DNA from 2 places in the Streptomyces sp. P13-3-3 genome. Region 2 is predicted to be linked to the other one. Evidence: riboswitches for the same ligand, from Rfam matches in the RefSeq annotation. Region 2 holds a riboswitch; the other holds the start of a gene.
The links. A riboswitch is a leader RNA that binds a small molecule or an ion and turns the genes downstream of it on or off. The one in region 2 is predicted to bind glycine.
Positions count from the first base shown of each region.

Region 1 (9,484 bases), 2.0 Mb from region 2:
GTCGGACAAGATCGTTGTGGACGCCTTGCGAGCGCCGAAGCGGCCTGACTACGCTCGGTCGTCCTCCCAGTGAACCGGCGGTGCATGGGGGTTGTCCGGCCAGGGCATGAGGTTGCGGGGGGTCGGCGCACCGAATGGGTGGTGCGTGGTGGAAACTGTCTGGCGGAGGCGGACGTTGTGAAGATGTCCGGGTCGGCCAATGTGTTCAGTCAGGGTTCGTCCTGCCCCACGGGCGGGTCTGTTTCGGTCAAGGGGAATCGCCCGTGAAGTTGTTTGGGAAGTTGTTCGGCAAGAGCGCGCGGCGAGAGGACGGCGACAGCGCGACCGCTCGTCACCGCGCACAGCCCGGTGCGGAAGACCAGCGTCCGCTGTTCCGGGACGAGACGGGCGGGGCCTCCTTCGACCCTGCGCAGTCGGGCGGCATAGGTGCTGGACAGCCGTCGAGCCCAGGTGCGGGCGGAGGCCACTCCGGTCCGTACGCGTCCCACGCCCCCGGCGGGCAGCCGCGGCAGGAGGATCCGTCCATGTCGGCCCTGGTGTGTTCGAGGTGCGGCAACCGCAACGCGGAGAACAGCCGCTTCTGTTCCCACTGCGGTGCGCCGCTGAAGCCGGGCGTCACCCCGGAGCGCCCCTCCGAGACGACGTCCACGATCTCCATCTCCGGCCTCGAGGCCTACGACTCCGAGGCCACCGGCCAGCACCAGGCGCCGGCGCTCTCCCCGGAGGCGCAGGCCGCCGTCGACGCGCTGCCGGTGGGCTCCGCCCTGCTGGTCGTGCGCCGCGGACCGAACTCGGGCAGCCGCTTCCTGCTGGACGGCGACCTGACCACGGCCGGGCGTCACCCGCAGAGCGACATCTTCCTCGACGACGTGACGGTCTCCCGGCGCCACGTGGAGTTCCGCCGCAGCCCGGACGGCTCGTTCACGGTCGCCGACGTCGGCAGCCTGAACGGCACCTACGTCAACCGTGAGCGGATCGACCAGGTCGCCCTGTCCAACGGCGACGAGGTGCAGATCGGCAAGTACCGGCTGGTCTTCTACGCGAGCCAGCAGAACTACTGACGGCCCCCGGCCGTGGTCCGGGGACTCCAGGAAGGGTCGATGGTGCAGACACCGAGCGGCGGCGCCGGCAGCGGCGCCGCCGTCACGGACACCGGACTGCTGAGCATCGGTGCGGTGCTGAACGTGCTGCGCGAGGAGTTCCCCGAGGTCACCATCTCCAAGATCCGCTTCCTGGAGTCGGAAGGGCTCGTCGAGCCGCGCCGCACCCCGTCGGGGTACCGGAAGTTCAGCGCCGAGGACGTCGACCGCCTCGGCCATGTGCTGCGCATGCAGCGCGACCACTACCTGCCGCTCAAGGTCATCCGGGAGCACCTGGAGGCCATGGAGCGCGGCGAGGCCCCGCCCCTGCCGGCGCTGAGCCGTCCGGGTGACGACGAGGACCCCGCCGACTGCGCCCCGGAGACGCCCGGCGCGGCCCGCATCGGGCGCTGCCAGCTGCTCGCCGCCGCCGGCGTGGACGAGCAGCGGCTCGCGGAGTGGGAGTCGTACGGACTGCTCGTCCCGGTCGGGGACGGGGTGTACGACGCGGAGGCGGTCACCGTCGCCGGGCTCCTCACGGAACTGGGGCGGTACGGGATCGAGCCCCGCCATCTGCGCGCCATGAAGGCGGCCGCCGATCGCGAGGCCGGACTGGTGGAGCAGGTCGTCGCGCCGCTGCGGCGCCACCGCAACCCGCAGACCAGGGCGCACGCCGAGGACCGCACCAGGGAACTGGCCGGCCTCACCATGAAGCTGCACGCGGCGCTGGTGCGCTCGGCGCTCGGGGTGCGGGGGCCCTGAAGGTCTCGGGCCTCCGGGAAACAGCACAGCGCGGCCCGATCGGCCACCCGATCCGGGCCCGACTACCCAAACGTCCCGGGCACGGCCTAGGGTTGCTGTGTGAACGAGCTCGATGTCGTAGGTGTCCGGGTCGAAATGCCCTCCAACCAACCGATCGTGCTGTTGCGTGAAGTGGGCGGCGACCGCTACCTCCCCATCTGGATCGGCCCAGGGGAGGCGACGGCCATCGCCTTCGCCCAGCAGGGCATGGCGCCCGCACGGCCGCTGACCCACGACCTGTTCAAGGACGTGCTGGAGGCCGTGGGACAGGAGCTCACGGAAGTGCGCATCACCGACCTGCGGGAAGGCGTGTTCTACGCGGAGCTGGTCTTCGCCAGCGGTGTCGAGGTGAGCGCCCGTCCCTCCGACGCCATAGCACTTGCCCTGCGCACGGGAACGCCGATCTACGGAAGCGACACGGTGCTGGACGACGCCGGCATCGCGATTCCGGACGAGCAGGAGGACGAGGTGGAGAAGTTCCGCGAGTTCCTCGACCAGATCTCACCCGAGGACTTCGGGACCAGCAACCAGTGAGCCGTTTCCCGGGGTGCCGCGTCGGCGGCGTCCCGCGCCGAGGACATTCGGCTAGCCTTTCCCCGCGACGGGGCACGGGAAACCACTCTCAGGGTGATTATCACTCGGCGTGCCGAGTGTGGCGATCGTTGACGCACCCTTGGTGACTGCCTACCGTCGAGGAGGCAGGTCAAGGACGGAGGTCGGCGTGAGAAGCAGCGGCGACGGTACGGCTGGGGGTGCCCCCGGACGCGTTTTCGGGGCGGGCGGGCCGTATCCTCCCCAGAGCTTTCCGCCCCGCTCGGGCGGGGGCCATCCCGCGCGTGACGGTGCGATCGATCCCGCTCCGCAGCGGCCGACGGCTGTGCCGGGTGGTGGAGGGGCGGTGGCCATGGCGTCCGAGGAGATCGGCTATCGGGGGCCCACGGCCTGTGCCGCGGCCGGCATCACCTACCGCCAGCTCGACTACTGGGCGCGTACAGGGCTGGTCGAGCCGAGCGTGCGCCCCGCCCACGGGTCCGGCACGCAGCGGCTGTACAGCTTCCGCGACGTCGTCGTGCTGAAGATCGTGAAGCGGTTCCTGGACACCGGTGTGTCCCTGCAGAACATCCGCACCGCCGTCCAGCACCTGCGTGAGCGGGGGTTCGACGACCTGGAGCGCATGACGCTGATGAGCGACGGCGCCACGGTCTACGAGTGCACGTCGCCCGACGAGGTCCACGCCCTGCTCCAGGGCGGCCAGGGCGTCTTCGGCATCGCCGTGGGCGTGGTGTGGCGGGACGTCGAGAGCGCCCTGTCGCAGCTGCACGGCGAGCGGGTCGACACGGGGGAGACCCTCATCGGCCACAACCCGATGGACGAGCTGGCCCGGCGCAGGAACCGCGCGGTCTGAGCCCGCGCCGCGCAGGGCCCGGCCCGGCGAGGACGTTGTCAGTGGCGTAGGGCAGCATCGGAGATGTGAGATCCGCTCCCACGATCCTGCATCTCGACATGGATGCCTTCTACGCCTCGGTGGAGCAGGCGTCCAAGCCGAGTCTGCGCGGCAAGGCCGTGATCGTGGGCGGACTCGGACCCCGCGGTGTGGTCGCCACCGCCTCCTACGAGGCGCGCGTCCATGGCGTCCACTCCGCGATGCCCATGTCCCAGGCCCGGCGGCTCGCGCCGAACGCCGCGTATCTGGTGCCCAGGTTCGCGCTGTACCGCTCGATCAGCGACCAGGTGATGGCGCTGCTGCGCGCCCTGTCACCCCTGGTGGAGCCGCTCAGCCTCGACGAGGCGTTCGTCGACCTGGAGGCCGGGGGCACGGCGTGGGACGAGCGGTCGGCGCGGCTGGTCGGCGCGAAGCTGCGCGCGGACATCCGCGCGGTCACCGGACTGACGGGCTCCGTGGGGCTCGCCGCCTCCAAGATGCTGGCGAAGATCGCGTCGGAGGAGGCCAAGCCGGACGGGCTGGTCGTCATCCGGCCCGGCACCGAGCGGGAGATGCTCGCACCGATGTCCGTGCGGACCCTCCCGGGGGTCGGGCCCGCCACCGGCGACCATCTGCGGCGGGCCGGCATCCACACGGTCGGTGAGATCGCCGAGGCGGGCGAGGACGAGCTGGTGCGGCTGCTGGGCAAGGCCCACGGGCACGCGCTGTACGCGATGGCGCTGGCCCGCGACGACCGGCCCGTCGTCGCCGAGCGCGAGACCAAGTCGGTGTCCGTCGAGGACACGTACGACGTGGACATCCACGACCGGGTGCGGGTCGGCCTCGAGGTGCAACGGCTCGCCGACCGCTGTGTGCGCCGCCTGCGGGGCGCGGGGCTGTCCGGACGCACGATCGTGCTGAAGGTACGGCGGTACGACTTCTCCACGCTGACCCGGTCCGAGACGCTGCGCGGCCCCACCGACGACCCGGCCGTCGTCCGGGAGGCGGCGGCGCGGCTGCTGGACTCGGTGGACACCACGGGCGGCGTACGGCTGCTCGGCGTCGGCGTCAGCGGGCTGGCCGACTACACGCAGGAGGATCTGTTCGCCCAGGCGGCGGGCGGTGCGGGGGAGGAGCCCGCCGACGGCGAGGAGCCCGAGCCCGCGCCCGAGCCGCGCCCGGAGGTCCCGGTGGAGCGGCGCTGGTCCGCGGGCCACGACGTCCGGCACACCGAGTACGGGCACGGATGGGTGCAGGGCAGCGGCCTCGGCCGGGTGACGGTCCGCTTCGAGACACCCGGCTCGGCGCCGGGCCGCGTGAAGACGTTCCGCGTCGACGACCCGGCGTTGGAGGCAGCGGATCCGCTGCCGCTGGTGGAGACGCCACCGGACCTCCCCCAGCCGATGCGACCACCGGAGGCGCCTCCGCCTTGTCCTCCGGAAGCGTGACGGCGCGGGCGGGGCCCGCGCCGGGGAGGCGTGACGCCGAGCGGCGCGGGCACGCCGCCCCTGGCCGCCGCGCCGCGCGACGGCCGCCCCACGACAGCGCCGGCCGGATGCCCAGAGAGGCCAGCACTTGCGGAGGTCGGGCAGGGGTCGGCCCTTGCTGCTGCTGTCCCGTGGGTGACCGGATGCGGGTGCCTACGGGCCCGGCTGGCTGCGGGAGGCGACGGCGCGGCATGGGCGGTCGGCTCCGCTGAGGAGCCGGCACTTGCGGAGGTCGGGCCGGAGATCTCGCTGTTGTGCTGCTCCGGCTGGCTGCGCGAGGTCGGTCGGCGGTATGGGCGGTCGGCTCCCCTGCGGAGCCGGCACTCGCGGAGCCGCTGCTCACGGCCCTACCGCACGGCGGGCGTGGACAAGCGCCGGCTCACCGCGTGAGGGCGGCCGCGTGACGTGGTCGGCGGGCTTGCCTCTGGAGCCGGCCTTCGGAGAGGTCGGGCCCGGAAGCTCGCCGTGCTGCCGCTGTCCCGCGGGCGGTCGGATGGCGGCGTCTACGGGGCTCGGCTCGCCACCGCGCGTGCGAGACGGCCCATCGCACCTCGCGGCCTCGCGGCGCACCGTAAGGCACCGCCGGCTGACGGAGCTGCGCCGTTGCCGGCTATGCGTTGCGGGCCGGTGGTGATCGCCGGGCCTGGGCCGGGCGGCCAGAGCCGGGGCTGTGGGCCGGACGCCGGGTCCCGGGCCGGCGGTGGAGCCGGGGCCGGGCGCCGTCAGTCGGTCGAGCCGGGGCCGGGGGCCGTCAGCCTGTCGGGTGGTGGAGGCGGGGCCGGAGGCTGGCGCGTGGGTCGGCGGGGCGGCCGGGGTGCGGGGTGGTGGGGCCGGCGGTTGTCGGAGGCGCCGGCCCCGTCGTGTCGGTTACTCCTGGCCCGCCAGTTTGCCGAAGTCGTGGTCCGGGAGCGGGGGAGGGGCGCCCACGTCCAGGCCGTAGTGGTGGTACAGCTGGAGCTCCTGCTCCGGGGACAGGTGGCGGCCGACGCCGAAGTCCGGCGCGTCCTTGATGAGGGACCGTTCGAACGGCACGTGCAGGGCCCCGTCGATCAGCTCGCTGGGTTCCAGGGGCACGAAGGCGTCCCGGCTGAACAGGCCGGTGCGTATCGCGGCCCACTCCGGCACACCGGTGGCGTCGTCGAGGTAGACCTCGTCGATCGTGCCGATGCGGGTGCCGTTGCGGTCGTACGCCTTGCGGCCGATGAGGTGGCGCGGGTCGATGTCGGTCTGCACGGGCCCTCCACTCGTAGCAAACTCATCCGATAGCACTACAGAAAGGCACAATCGGCGGAACGGCCACTCGAAGGCCGGGGTCCGGACCTCGCTGGTACGCTGGCAACGGCCGCTGACCCCGTGCGGGAGAGTCCTCCAGGCACCACCGGAGGCGCCGAAGGAGCAAATCCTCCCCGGAATCTCTCAGGCACACGTACCGCACGGACGAGGTCACTCTGGAAAGCAGGGCGGGTGTCGACGGCTTCCGCTCTCACCGACGGTGAAAACCGGACCGCCAGCGGCGTCCCGGTGAAACTCTCAGGTTGAGATGACAGAGGGGGAGGCCGTCCGGGCACCTGCGCCGTGGTGCCCCTCGAAGGTCGTTCGGACCAGGAGGCCTCCTCAATGACTGCCCCCCGTACCCCGCTCTCCGAGCTCGAACAGGGAATCCCCTTCGAGCAGCGCCACATCGGCCCCGACCACGAGGCCCGGGCGAAGATGCTGGCCCAGGTGGGCTACGGCTCGCTCGACGAGCTGACCGCCGCCGCCGTGCCCGACGTCATCAAGAACGCCGACGCGCTGGACCTGCCCGGCGCCCGCAGCGAGGCCGAGGTGCTCGCCGAACTGCGCGGCCTCGCCGACCGCAACCAGGTCCTCGGCTCCATGATCGGCCTGGGCTACTACGGCACGTTCACCCCGCCGGTCATCCTGCGCAACGTCATGGAGAACCCCGCCTGGTACACGGCCTACACGCCGTACCAGCCGGAGATCTCGCAGGGCCGGCTCGAGGCGCTGCTGAACTTCCAGACGATGGTCGCCGAGCTCACCGGTCTGCCGACCTCCGGCGCCTCCCTGCTGGACGAGGGCACCGCCGCCGCCGAGGCGATGGCGCTGTCCCGGCGCATGGGCAAGAACAAGAAGGGCCTGTTCCTGGTCGACGCGGACGCCCTGCCGCAGACGATCGCCGTGATCGAGACGCGTGCCGAGCCGACCGGCGTCGAGGTGGTCGTCGCCGACCTGAGCGACGGCATCCCCGCCGACCTCGACGGCCGTGACATCAACGGCGTCCTGATCCAGTACCCGGGCGCGTCCGGCGCCGTCCGCGACATCAAGCCCGTCATCGACCAGGCGCACGAGCGCGGCGCGCTCGTCACCGTCGCCGCCGACCTGCTCGCCCTCACCCTGCTGAAGTCCCCCGGCGAGCTGGGCGCGGACATCGCGGTGGGCACCACGCAGCGCTTCGGCGTCCCCATGGGCTTCGGCGGACCGCACGCCGGCTACATGGCCGTCCAGGACAAGATGGCCCGCAGCCTGCCCGGCCGCCTCGTGGGCGTCTCCGTCGACGCCGACGGCCACAAGGCGTACCGCCTGGCGCTGCAGACGCGTGAGCAGCACATCCGCCGTGAGAAGGCCACCAGCAACATCTGCACCGCGCAGGTGCTGCTCGCCGTCATGGCCGGCATGTACGCCGTCTACCACGGCCCCGAGGGCCTGCGGACCATCGCCCGCCGCACCCACCGCTACGCCGCGATCCTCGCCGAGGGCCTGCGCTCCGGCGGCGCGGAGGTCGTCCACGGCTCCTTCTTCGACACCCTCACCGTGCGGGTCGCCGGCCGGGCCGCCGAGGTCGTCGCCGCCGCCCGCGACAACGGCGTCAACCTGCGCCTCGTCGACGCCGACACCGTCTCCGTCGCCTGCGACGAGACCACCACCCGCGACCAGCTCGCCGCCGTGTGGCGCGCCTTCGGCGTCGAGGCCGACGTCGAGTCCCTGGACGCCGCCGCGCGGGAGGACGCCCTGCCGGACGCGCTGCTGCGCACCGACGACTACCTCACCCACCCGGTCTTCCACCAGCACCGCTCCGAGACGGCCATGCTGCGCTACCTGCGCCGCCTCGCCGACCGCGACTACGCGCTGGACCGCGGCATGATCCCGCTGGGCTCCTGCACCATGAAGCTCAACGCGACCACCGAGATGGAGCCGGTCACCTGGCCCGAGTTCGGCCAACTGCACCCGTTCGTCCCGGCCGAGCAGGCCGAGGGCTACCTCACGCTCATCCGCGAGCTGGAGGAACGTCTCGCCGAGGTCACCGGCTACGACAAGGTGTCCCTCCAGCCCAACGCCGGCTCCCAGGGCGAGCTGGCCGGCCTGCTCGCCGTCCGCGGCTACCACCGCGCCAACGGCGACGAGCAGCGCACCGTCTGCCTCATCCCGTCCTCCGCGCACGGCACCAACGCCGCGTCCGCCGTGATGGCCGGCATGAAGGTCGTCGTCGTCAAGACCGCCGAGAACGGCGAGGTCGACGTCGAGGACCTGCGCGCCAAGATCGAGCAGCACCGCGACGAGCTGGCCGTGCTGATGATCACCTACCCGTCGACGCACGGCGTCTTCGAGGAGCACGTCGCCGACATCTGCGCCCAGGTGCACGAGGCCGGCGGCCAGGTGTACGTCGACGGCGCCAACCTCAACGCCCTGGTCGGCCTGGCCAAGCCCGGCCACTTCGGCGGCGACGTCTCGCACCTGAACCTGCACAAGACGTTCTGCATCCCGCACGGCGGCGGCGGCCCCGGCGTCGGCCCGGTCGGCGTCCGCGCCCACCTCGCCCCGTACCTGCCGAACCACCCGCTGCAGCCGGAGGCCGGACCGGAGACGGGTGTCGGCCCCATCTCGGCCGCCCCGTGGGGCTCGGCGGGCATCCTGCCCATCTCCTGGGCGTACGTCCGCCTCATGGGCGGCGAGGGCCTGAAGCGCGCCACGCAGGTGGCCGTGCTCAGCGCCAACTACATCGCCAAGCGCCTCGAGCCGCACTACCCGGTGCTCTACACCGGCCCCGGCGGGCTCGTCGCGCACGAGTGCATCATCGACCTGCGCCCGCTCACCAAGGCGACCGGCGTGACCGTCGACGACGTGGCCAAGCGCCTCATCGACTACGGCTTCCACGCGCCGACGATGTCCTTCCCGGTGGCCGGCACGCTGATGATCGAGCCCACCGAGTCCGAGGACCTCATCGAGCTCGACCGGTTCTGCGAGGCGATGATCGCCATCCGCGCCGAGATCGAGAAGGTCGGCGCCGGGGAGTGGCCCGCCGACGACAACCCGCTGCGCAACGCCCCGCACACGGCGTCCGTGCTCGGCGGGGAGTGGGCGCACGCCTACACCCGCGAGGAGGCCGTGTTCCCCGGCGAGGTGAACGCCGCCGACAAGTACTGGCCGCCGGTGCGCCGCATCGACCAGGCCTACGGCGACCGCAACCTGGTCTGCTCCTGCCCGCCGCTGGACGCGTACGAGGACTGACCCCCGCGGAAGTGAAGGGGCCCCGCCCGGGCGATCCGGGCGGGGCCCCTCCGCGTGTCCGTGGGCGTGTCAGGCGGGGTAGGCGTGCGTCTGCGTGGCCTTCACCGCCGCCCAGACGGCTGAGCCGGGGTGCAGGCCCAGTTCCGCCACGGCGACGGCGGTGAGGTCGGCGGCCAGGGACAGGTCGC
Region 1 covers NZ_CP192228.1:2,620,585-2,630,068, forward strand. Annotated here, with positions in the region: gene ACQZOG_RS11860 (DUF881 domain-containing protein) at 1-73, shown strand, start outside; gene ACQZOG_RS11865 (FHA domain-containing protein) at 135-1,061, shown strand; gene ACQZOG_RS11870 (transcriptional regulator FtsR) at 1,101-1,841, shown strand; gene ACQZOG_RS11875 (bifunctional nuclease family protein) at 1,941-2,414, shown strand; gene ACQZOG_RS11880 (MerR family transcriptional regulator) at 2,602-3,285, shown strand; gene ACQZOG_RS11885 (DNA polymerase IV) at 3,351-4,751, shown strand; gene ACQZOG_RS11890 (PRC-barrel domain-containing protein) at 5,658-6,023, opposite strand; glycine riboswitch at 6,137-6,232, shown strand; gene gcvP (aminomethyl-transferring glycine dehydrogenase) at 6,408-9,296, shown strand; gene ACQZOG_RS11900 (ABC transporter ATP-binding protein) at 9,366-9,484, opposite strand, start outside.
Region 1: linked by a shared signal. The riboswitch ahead of gcvP (aminomethyl-transferring glycine dehydrogenase) and the one ahead of gcvT (glycine cleavage system aminomethyltransferase GcvT) in region 2 are both predicted to bind glycine.

Region 2 (9,484 bases):
CTTCAGCAGCGCCTTGGACGCGTTGGGGTCGTACGGGTACTTGGTGACGTTCTTGGAGTAGCCCGCGATGGTGTCCGGCATGAACTGGTCGGCCACCTTGCCGCCCTCGGGCAGCTGGGTCTTGACCAGGTTCTCCTTGTCGATCGCCTGCGCGATCGCCTGGCGGACCTCCTTCTTCTTCAGGGCGGGGTTGGCCGACTGGCTCATGCCCACGTAGAAGAGGTTGAAGACGCCACGGGTCGGGACGACGTAGCCCTCGTTCTCGAGGGTCTTGACGTCGGCCGGAGCGACGAGGTCGTAGCCGTCGATGTCACCGGCCTGGAGCGCCTGGCGGCGGCCCTCCTCGGTGTCGATCGTGCGGAAGACCAGGTTCTTGATCTTGGCCTTGTCGCCCCAGTAGTCGTCGAAGCGCTCGAGGGTGACTTCCTTGTTGCCCTTGTTCCACTTGACGATCTTGTACGGGCCGGTACCGGCGACCGTGCCGGCCTCCTGGCTGTACTTGGGGTACGTGATGGCGTCGCCCTTGGCGGTCGCCTCCTGCTTCTCGTACTCCTTGATCGCCTTCGGCGAGTGGATGGCGAGGGCGTTCAGCGAGAAGCCGCCGGGGAGGTTGGCGGAGGGCTGCTTGACCTCGATGACGGCGGTGTTCTCGTCCTTCGCGGTGCAGCTCTTGTAGTTCGCCTCGGGCGTCTCCGGGTCCTCGTTCTTCGCGAACCCGCCCATGATGGTCTGCCAGTAGTAGGAGACCGCGCTCGACTGGTAGGTGCCCTTCCAGTTGAACCAGTGGTCGTAGTTGGCGCAGACCGCGGCGGCGTTGAACGCCTCGCCGTCGTGGAACTTCACGCCCTTGCGGAGGTTGAAGGTCCAGACGGTGCCCGCGTCGTTGCTCGACCAGGTCTCGGCGAGGCCGCCGACCAGCTTGGTGCCGCCCGACTCGTGCTCGAGGAGGGCCTCGAACGCCTGGCGGGTCACGCGGAAGGTTTCACCGTCACTCGCGAGGGCAGGGTCCAGGGATCCCGGGTCGCCCGCACCGGCGAACACGAAGGTGTCCTTCTTGCCGCCGCTCTCGTTGTCACTGTCCCGCTCGCTGGCGCAGCCCGTGGCGATCAGGCCGACCGCGACCGCGGCCGTGATCGCCCGAACGGCTCGGGTCTTGAATATGCGCATACTGGGGCCACTCCGGGTCCGCTATGTGGATGCATCTTGACCGGCCGAACACTACAGACGTTCGCAGTGAGTCAGGAACAGTCCGGATAGCGGTGATACCTACCTGAGATCTGAACAGTCGACATAAGGGACTGTTCCGGCATCTTCGCGCGATGATTTAACACCGGCGACACAAACGACGGCGCCCCAAGTGCCGCCCATTCGGGCTCGGATGGCGTGAAGGCGCGGTGAAACCGCAGGTGACAGGGGGTCAGCGTGAGGTAGCTGACCGCATCCGACAGAATCTGACATGGGATCAGCTGTGGACGGCCCCAGGACGGGCGCCACACCCGCCTCCAGTGTCCACATGCTGGACACCGTGACGCTGCGTCACCACGCGCGAGGCTCCCGGCGGCGGGGGTGCCGCGCCGGGGGCCTCGGGAAGACGTACCGGTCAGAGGTGGTGCGCGGGCGGATAGCCGTAGCCCGCGGCGGGGGCCGGGGCGTGCGCCTCACGGTCGTAGAACGGACGCCCGTTGACGCGCAGCCACATCGCGACCGGGTCGTGCTCGTCGGACAGGGCGACGGTGGAGACCGGCAGACCGTCGGGCACCGCGGGCAGCGACTGCCGCATCATCTGCCGCACCGACTCCACGGCGGGCGGCGAGGTGTCGTACACGTCCAGGCCGATGGCGAGGTACGGGGCGCCCAGCGCGGGCTGCACCCAGGCGCGGCGCAGCGCGCGCACGGCCGGGGTGCGGTGGGCGTTCTGCGCGAGGAGCGCGTAGAACTGCGGGATCTCGATGGCCGGTTCGGACAGCCGCAGCGGTCCCGCGGGCTGCTGGTCGAGTCCGCCGGCGATGCGGCGCAGGTCGAGCCAGGGGATGCCGACGCCGCCGCCGGGCGCGTGCGGGTTGAGCCAGAGGCCGTGGCGGTCCAGGTAGAGCGCGCGGGCCACCTCGAGCCCGTCGACCACCTCGTACGAGCGGTTCCAGCCGCTGGCGGACAGCTCCTGGGCGGAGGTCACGCAGGGCGCGTAGCCGTGCCCGTCGACCTCCATGGTCCCGTACTGGGCGTCGGGCGAGCCGGCCTGGCCGTGCCAGAGCAGCATCCAGACCCTGCCGGACGAGGGGGTGGCGAGGGCGCGCAGCAAGGCCTCGTAGGCGTCGTAACGCCCGGGCGTCACCTGGCGCAGCATGTGCTCGACCTGTCCGGCCGCCGCGGTGCCAGCGCTCACTTGTATCGCCCCTCCGTACAACACCCTTCCGGCCAATGCTCCCTAGCTTATGCCGACGGCCTCCGGCGGTCTGCGGTCAGTGCGCGGAAGACGGGGCGGCGGCGCGTCAGGCACGCTGGTAGAAGGGGCGGACCTTGGCGCGCAGCCAGTCGGCGACCGGGTCCTGGGCCACGTCGAGGACGACGAGGTTGACCGGCCATCGGGCGGGGCTGCGGCCCAGCGCCCGGCCGAGGGCGTCCAGGGGCAGTGCGCGCGGGTCGCCCTCCCAGTGCAGCAGCTCCACGCCGACGAACAGCACGGGGTCGGCCGTCTCGACGGCGGCCAGGCAGCGGCGGGCGGTCGCCACCACGCCGAGGGCGTCGAACTCCTGCGAGGCGGCGGCGAGGAAGTCCACCGGGTCGTCCTGCCAGTCCGGTTCGAACAGCCGGACCCGGCCGCCGCTCGCGGCGCCGTCGAGCGGGGTGCGCCCCGCCCGGCACAGCTCGGCCACCGCGGCCGGCGGCAGCGGGACGGCGACCGTGCCGCCCGGGTTGACCACGATGCCGGCCTGCGGCGGCAGTCCGCGGGCGAACTCCACGGCGGGGGCGATGGTGCAGCCCATGTGGGCGCCGACGACCTGACGGAACTGCTCCTCGGAGCTGAAGACCGGCACGTACGCCTGGCCGTCCAACTCCATGGTGGGCAGGTCGAGGGGGCCGCTGTGCGGACCGCCCCCGTTGGGCAGGGGCACCCACACGAAGCTGCGGCCGAGGACCTCGACGATGCGGGCTCCCGCCGAGGGGACGCCGAGGGAGGCGGAGAGCGCCTCCTCCAGTTCGTTGCCGGGCCACCCGCCGTGCGGGTGGAAGTGCGTCCGCTCCGGGTTGTCCGCCGGGAAGTCCATCTGTCGCCCACCGTCTGCCTGATGCCACTGCTTGGCGGAAAGGCTAGCCGGTCCCGCACGGGGCGCTCGCCGTCCGGTCGGCCGGTGGAACCGCCCCGGCACGTGCACCGCCCCGTCGACCGGCGAAGCCGACCCCGCACATGACGTGCGCCGGCCCGTCCGCCGGCGAAGCCGACCCGGCACAGGACGTGCGCCGACCCGCCAGCCGGCGAAGCCGACCCCGCACAGGGCGTGCGCCGACCCGCCAGCCGGTGAAACCGGCCTGACGCAGGACGTGCGCCGACCGTCAGCCGATGCCACCGCCCCGGCGCAAGGCTCCGACCCGCCAGGCGGTGAAGCCGGCCCGACGCGGGGCGTACGCCGACCCGTCGACCGGCGAAGCCGACCCCGCACAGGACGTGCGCCGTCCGGTCAGCCGATGCCACCGCCCCGGCACAAGGCATGCGCCGACCCGTCAACCGGTGAAGCCTGCTCGATGCGGGGCGTGCGCCTGCCGGTCAGCCGGCCCGGCACAGGACGTGCGCCATCGATCAGCGGGTGCCGCCGCCCCCGCACCGGACGTGCGCTGACCCGCCAGCCGCCGAAGCCGGCCCGACGCGGGGCGTACGCCTGCCGGTCGGCCGTGGAAGCCGACCCGGCACAGGACGTGCGCCGACCCGCCAGCCGGTGCCACCGCCCCGGTGCACCGGACATACGCCGCTCGATCAGCCCGGTGAAGCCGGCCCGACGCGGGGCGTGCGCCTGCCGGTCGGCCGGTGGAGCCGACCCGGCAGCGGACGTACGGCGTTTCGATCAGCCGGCGGAGCCGGCCCCCCACCAGACGTGCGTCGGCCAGTCAGCCGGTGAAGCCGATGCGCCGCAAGGTGTTCGCCGCGTCCCGGTCGACGAGCACCGCCGAGGCGCAGCCCTCCGGCACGCGTCCTGACTCCACCGCGTCGAGCAGCCGTCCGCACGCCGTGCGGTGGCGGCGGAAGGCGTAGCGCGAGACGCCCCGGCCGCGCTCCAGCTGCCCGGCCAGTGCCTCCTCGGGCGGGACGTCGAGGAGCAGCAGATGCAGTGCGGCCCCGCGGCGGCGGGCCTCGCGGGCCAGCCAGCGCCGTACCCAGGCCTGGGTGCCGCAGTCGTGCACGACGACGGGCCGGCCTGAGCGCAGCACGCGGCGCAGTCCCGCGTAGTGGGCGAGCCGGACCAGCGGGCGGTAGACCGCGTACGGCAGGAGGCGGGGCATGCGGCGGTCCCAGCGGTCACGGGCGTCCTGGGAGTCGACGCGGTCCTCGTGCACCGTGCGCCGCATCAGCGTGGACTTGCCGCTGCCGGGCAGTCCGGTGACGACGACGAGGTCACGGGGGCCGAAGAGCAGGGCGCGGGGGCTGCGTCCGGAGCGGGCGCGCAGGTCCTGGACGAGGGCGGCGGGCGCCGTGTCACGGGCGCCGCCGGCCCGGTGGGCGTGCTGCCGCGGCAGCGCCACGCCTGTGGTGGCGGCGTACGCCGTGGGCCTGTTCACCGTGGTCGTCCTCCCCCTGGGGCCGGATACGGTGTCCGATCCCCGCAGCGTGTAAAGAGAAGGTAATGCCAGGTCGCTCGCGGTTGCGTGCTCATACCGCTACAGGCCTGTCACAGCTCCCTGTGACCGAGCCTGCACGAGCGGTGCACGCCCGGCAAGGGTCCCCCTGCCGGTGTCCCCCGATGCGTGCAATGATGTGCGCGCCAACTGCATACCGGCCGTTTGAATCCGCGCGGGAGAGTCCCCGGCACCGTGTGCCGCCGGGGCGCCGAAGGAGCAAGTCCCTCCCTTGAATCTCTCAGGCACCGTTACCGCGCGGGCGAGGCACATCTGAAAAGCGGGCCGCCGTGGCAGTGCTCCGGGGCCCCACCCAAGGTGCAAGTCCTGATCGCCGTGTCACCGGTGGTCATGGCGAACCTCTCAGGTTCCGATGACAGATGGGGAGGAACGACCTCGCTGTCATGCCCCTGGGAGACCGACCGATGAGCAGTAACGAACCCCGCCGCACCGCGCTCGATGCCCTGCATCGGTCGCTCGGCGCGACGATGACCGACTTCGCCGGCTGGGACATGCCCCTGCGCTACGGCTCCGAGCGGGACGAGCACAACGCCGTGCGCACGAGGGCCGGCCTGTTCGACCTCTCGCACATGGGCGAGATCACGGTCACCGGCCCGCAGGCCGCCGCGCTGCTGGACTTCGCGCTGGTCGGCAACATCTCGGGGGTGAAGCCGGGCCGCGCCCGCTACACCATGATCTGCCGTGAGGACGGCGGCATCCTGGACGACCTGATCGTCTACCGGCTGGGCGACACCGAGTACATGGTCGTGGCCAACGCCTCCAACGCCCAAGTGGTCCTGGACGCGCTGACCGAGCGGGCCGCGGGCTTCGACGCCGAGGTGCGCGACGACCGCGACGCCTACGCGCTGCTGGCCGTGCAGGGCCCCGAGTCCCCGGCGATCCTGCGCTCCCTCACCGACGCCGACCTGGACGGCCTGAAGTACTACGCCGGCCTGCCGGGCACCGTGGCCGGGGTCCCCGCGCTGATCGCCCGCACCGGCTACACCGGCGAGGACGGCTTCGAGCTGTTCGTGAAGCCGGAGCACGCCGTGGAGCTGTGGCAGGCGCTGACCAAGGCGGGTGAGGGCCACGGGCTGGTCCCGTGCGGTCTGTCCTGCCGGGACACGCTCCGCCTCGAGGCGGGCATGCCGCTGTACGGCAACGAGCTGAGCACCTCCCTCACGCCCTTCGACGCCGGTCTCGGCCGGGTGGTGAAGTTCGAGAAGGAGGGCGACTTCGTGGGCCGCGCCGCCCTCGCCGAGGCCGCGGAGCGCGCCGCGAAGAACCCGCCGCGCGTCCTGGTCGGCCTGGTCGCCCACGGCCGCCGGGTGCCGCGCGCCGGGTACGCGGTGGTCGCCGGCGGCGAGCGGATCGGCGAGGTCACCTCCGGCGCCCCCTCCCCCACCCTGGGGAAGCCGATCGCCATGGCCTACGTCGACGCCGCCCACGCGGAGCCGGGCGCCGAGGGCGTCGGTGTGGACATCCGCGGCAGCCACGAGCCGTACGACGTCGTGGCGCTGCCGTTCTACAAGCGGCAGAAGTGACACCGTCGTAGGCAGCCTCCGGGCCGTCCCCGCGCGTCCGTGGCCCGGGTGTGCCACCCGTCCGGCCGCGTCCCGCGCCCTCCCCGTCATCAGCAGTTTCCCGCGTACAGGAGAATTCAGGCCATGAGCAACCCCCAGCAGCTGCGCTACAGCAAGGAGCACGAGTGGCTGTCGGCCGCCGAGGACGGCGTGTCGACGGTCGGCATCACGGAGCACGCGGCCAACGCGCTCGGCGACGTGGTCTTCGTCCAGCTCCCCGAGGTCGGTGACACGGTGAGCGCGGGCGAGACCTGCGGCGAGCTGGAGTCCACCAAGTCCGTCAGCGACCTGTACTCCCCCGTCTCCGGCGAGGTCACCGAGGTCAACGAGGACGTGGTGAACGACCCGGCGCTCGTGAACTCGGCCCCCTTCGAGGGCGGCTGGCTGTTCAAGGTGCGGATCACCGACGAGCCGGCCGACCTGCTGTCCGCCGCCGAGTACGACGCGTTCACCGCGGGCTGAGGAGCCGGATCCGCATGTCGCTTCTGAACACGCCCCTGCACGAGCTCGACCCGGCGGTCGCCGCCGCGGTCGACGCCGAGCTGCACCGGCAGCAGTCCACCCTCGAGATGATCGCCTCGGAGAACTTCGCCCCGGTCGCGGTCATGGAGGCCCAGGGCTCGGTCCTGACCAACAAGTACGCCGAGGGCTACCCCGGCCGCCGCTACTACGGCGGCTGCGAGCACGTCGACGTGATCGAGCAGATCGCCATCGACCGGGTGAAGGAACTGTTCGGCGCCGAGCACGCCAACGTCCAGCCGCACTCGGGCGCCCAGGCCAACGCGGCCGCCATGTTCGCCCTGCTCAAGCCGGGTGACACGATCATGGGTCTGAACCTCGCGCACGGCGGGCACCTGACCCACGGAATGAAGATCAACTTCTCCGGCAAGCTCTACAACGTGGTCGCGTACCACGTGGGCGACGACGGCCAGGTCGACATGGCCGAGGTCGAGCGTCTCGCCAAGGAGAACAAGCCGAAGCTGATCGTCGCCGGCTGGTCGGCGTACCCGCGTCAGCTGGACTTCGCCGCGTTCCGCCGGATCGCGGACGAGGTCGGCGCGTACCTGATGGTCGACATGGCGCACTTCGCCGGTCTGGTCGCCGCGGGCCTGCACCCGAACCCGGTGCCGCACGCCCACGTCGTGACGACCACCACGCACAAGACCCTCGGCGGTCCGCGCGGCGGTGTGATCCTCTCCACGGCCGAGCTGGCCAAGAAGATCAACTCCGCGGTGTTCCCGGGCCAGCAGGGCGGTCCGCTGGAGCACGTGGTCGCCGCCAAGGCCGTCGCCTTCAAGGTGTGCGCCTCGGAGGAGTTCAAGGAGCGCCAGCGCCGCACCCTGGAGGGCGCCCGCATCCTGGCCGAGCGTCTGGTGCGGGACGACGTGAAGGCCGTGGGCGTGGACGTGCTGTCCGGCGGCACGGACGTGCACCTCGTCCTGGTGGACCTGCGGAACTCGGAGCTGGACGGCCAGCAGGCCGAGGACCGGCTGCACGAGGTCGGCATCACCGTCAACCGGAACGCGATCCCGAACGACCCGCGGCCTCCGATGGTCACCTCGGGTCTGCGCATCGGCACGCCCGCCCTCGCCACCCGCGGCTTCACGGCCGAGGACTTCGCCGAGGTCGCGGACGTGATCGCCGAGGCGCTGAAGCCGTCGTACGACGCCGAGGCGCTCCGGGGCCGGGTCGCGGCGCTGGCCGCGAAGCACCCGCTGTACCCCGGTCTGCGGTAATACCGTCCGCTTTTTCACGGACACACGGGGCATCGCGCACACTGGGTCGGTGGGCGCGGTGCCCCGCACCATGCAGCGCATGAACGATTCAGCACCCCGCCCGACCCAGTGAACCGCCCTTCCCCCGGTGGACAGCGTCGTCCGCCGAACCCTGAGGAGTCCTCCCGTGGCCATCTCGGTCTTCGACCTGTTCTCGATCGGCATCGGCCCGTCCAGCTCGCACACGGTCGGCCCGATGCGGGCGGCCCGCATGTTCGCCCGGCGGCTGCGCAACGAGGACCTCCTGGACTCCGTCGCCTCCGTGCGGGCGGAGCTGTACGGCTCCCTGGGCGCCACCGGACACGGCCACGGCACGCCCAAGGCGGTGCTGCTCGGCCTTGAGGGCGACTCGCCGCGCACGGTGGACGTCGAGTCGGCCGACGAGCGCGTGGAGAAGATCAAGGACGGCGGCCGGATCCGGCTGCTCGGCGAGCACGAGATCGGCTTCTCCTACGACGACGACCTGGTGCTGCACCGCCGCAAGGCGCTGCCCTACCACGCCAACGGCATGACCCTGTGGGCGTACGACTCCTCCGGCGCGGAGCTGCTGGCCAAGACGTACTACTCGGTCGGCGGCGGTTTCGTCGTCGACGAGGACGCCGTGGGCGCGGACCGCATCGTGCTGGACGACACCGTCCTGAAGTACCCCTTCCGCACCGGTGACGAGCTGCTCCGCCTCACCAAGGAGACCGGCCTGTCGATCTCCGCGCTGATGCTGGAGAACGAGCGCGCCTGGCGGACCGAGGAGGAGATCCGCGAAGGGCTGCTGGAGATCTGGCGCGTGATGCGGGCCTGCGTGGAGCGGGGCATGACCCGCGAGGGCATTCTGCCGGGCGGCCTGAAGGTCCGCCGCCGGGCCGCCACCACCGCCCGCAAGCTGCGCTCCGAGGGGGACCCGCAGGCGCTCGCGATGGAGTGGATCACCCTCTACGCGATGGCGGTGAACGAGGAGAACGCGGCCGGCGGCCGGGTCGTCACCGCTCCGACGAACGGCGCGGCGGGCATCATCCCGGCGGTCCTGCACTACTACATGAACTTCGTGCCGGGCGCCGACGAGGAGGGCGTGGTCCGCTTCCTGCTCGCGGCGGGCGCCATCGGCATGCTCTTCAAGGAGAACGCCTCCATCTCCGGCGCCGAGGTCGGCTGCCAGGGCGAGGTGGGCTCCGCCTGCTCGATGGCGGCGGGCGCGCTCGCGGAGGTGCTGGGCGGTTCCCCGGAGCAGGTGGAGAACGCGGCCGAGATCGGCATGGAGCACAACCTGGGGCTGACCTGCGACCCGGTCGGCGGCCTGGTGCAGAT
Region 2 covers NZ_CP192228.1:4,588,088-4,597,571, reverse strand. Annotated here, with positions in the region: gene ACQZOG_RS21120 (ABC transporter substrate-binding protein) at 1-1,167, opposite strand, end outside; gene ACQZOG_RS21115 (enhanced serine sensitivity protein SseB C-terminal domain-containing protein) at 1,601-2,383, opposite strand; gene ACQZOG_RS21110 (enhanced serine sensitivity protein SseB) at 2,490-3,266, opposite strand; gene ACQZOG_RS21105 (AAA family ATPase) at 4,102-4,770, opposite strand; glycine riboswitch at 4,994-5,094, shown strand; glycine riboswitch at 5,095-5,217, shown strand; gene gcvT (glycine cleavage system aminomethyltransferase GcvT) at 5,253-6,371, shown strand; gene gcvH (glycine cleavage system protein GcvH) at 6,495-6,872, shown strand; gene glyA (serine hydroxymethyltransferase) at 6,887-8,146, shown strand; gene ACQZOG_RS21085 (L-serine ammonia-lyase) at 8,313-9,484, shown strand, end outside.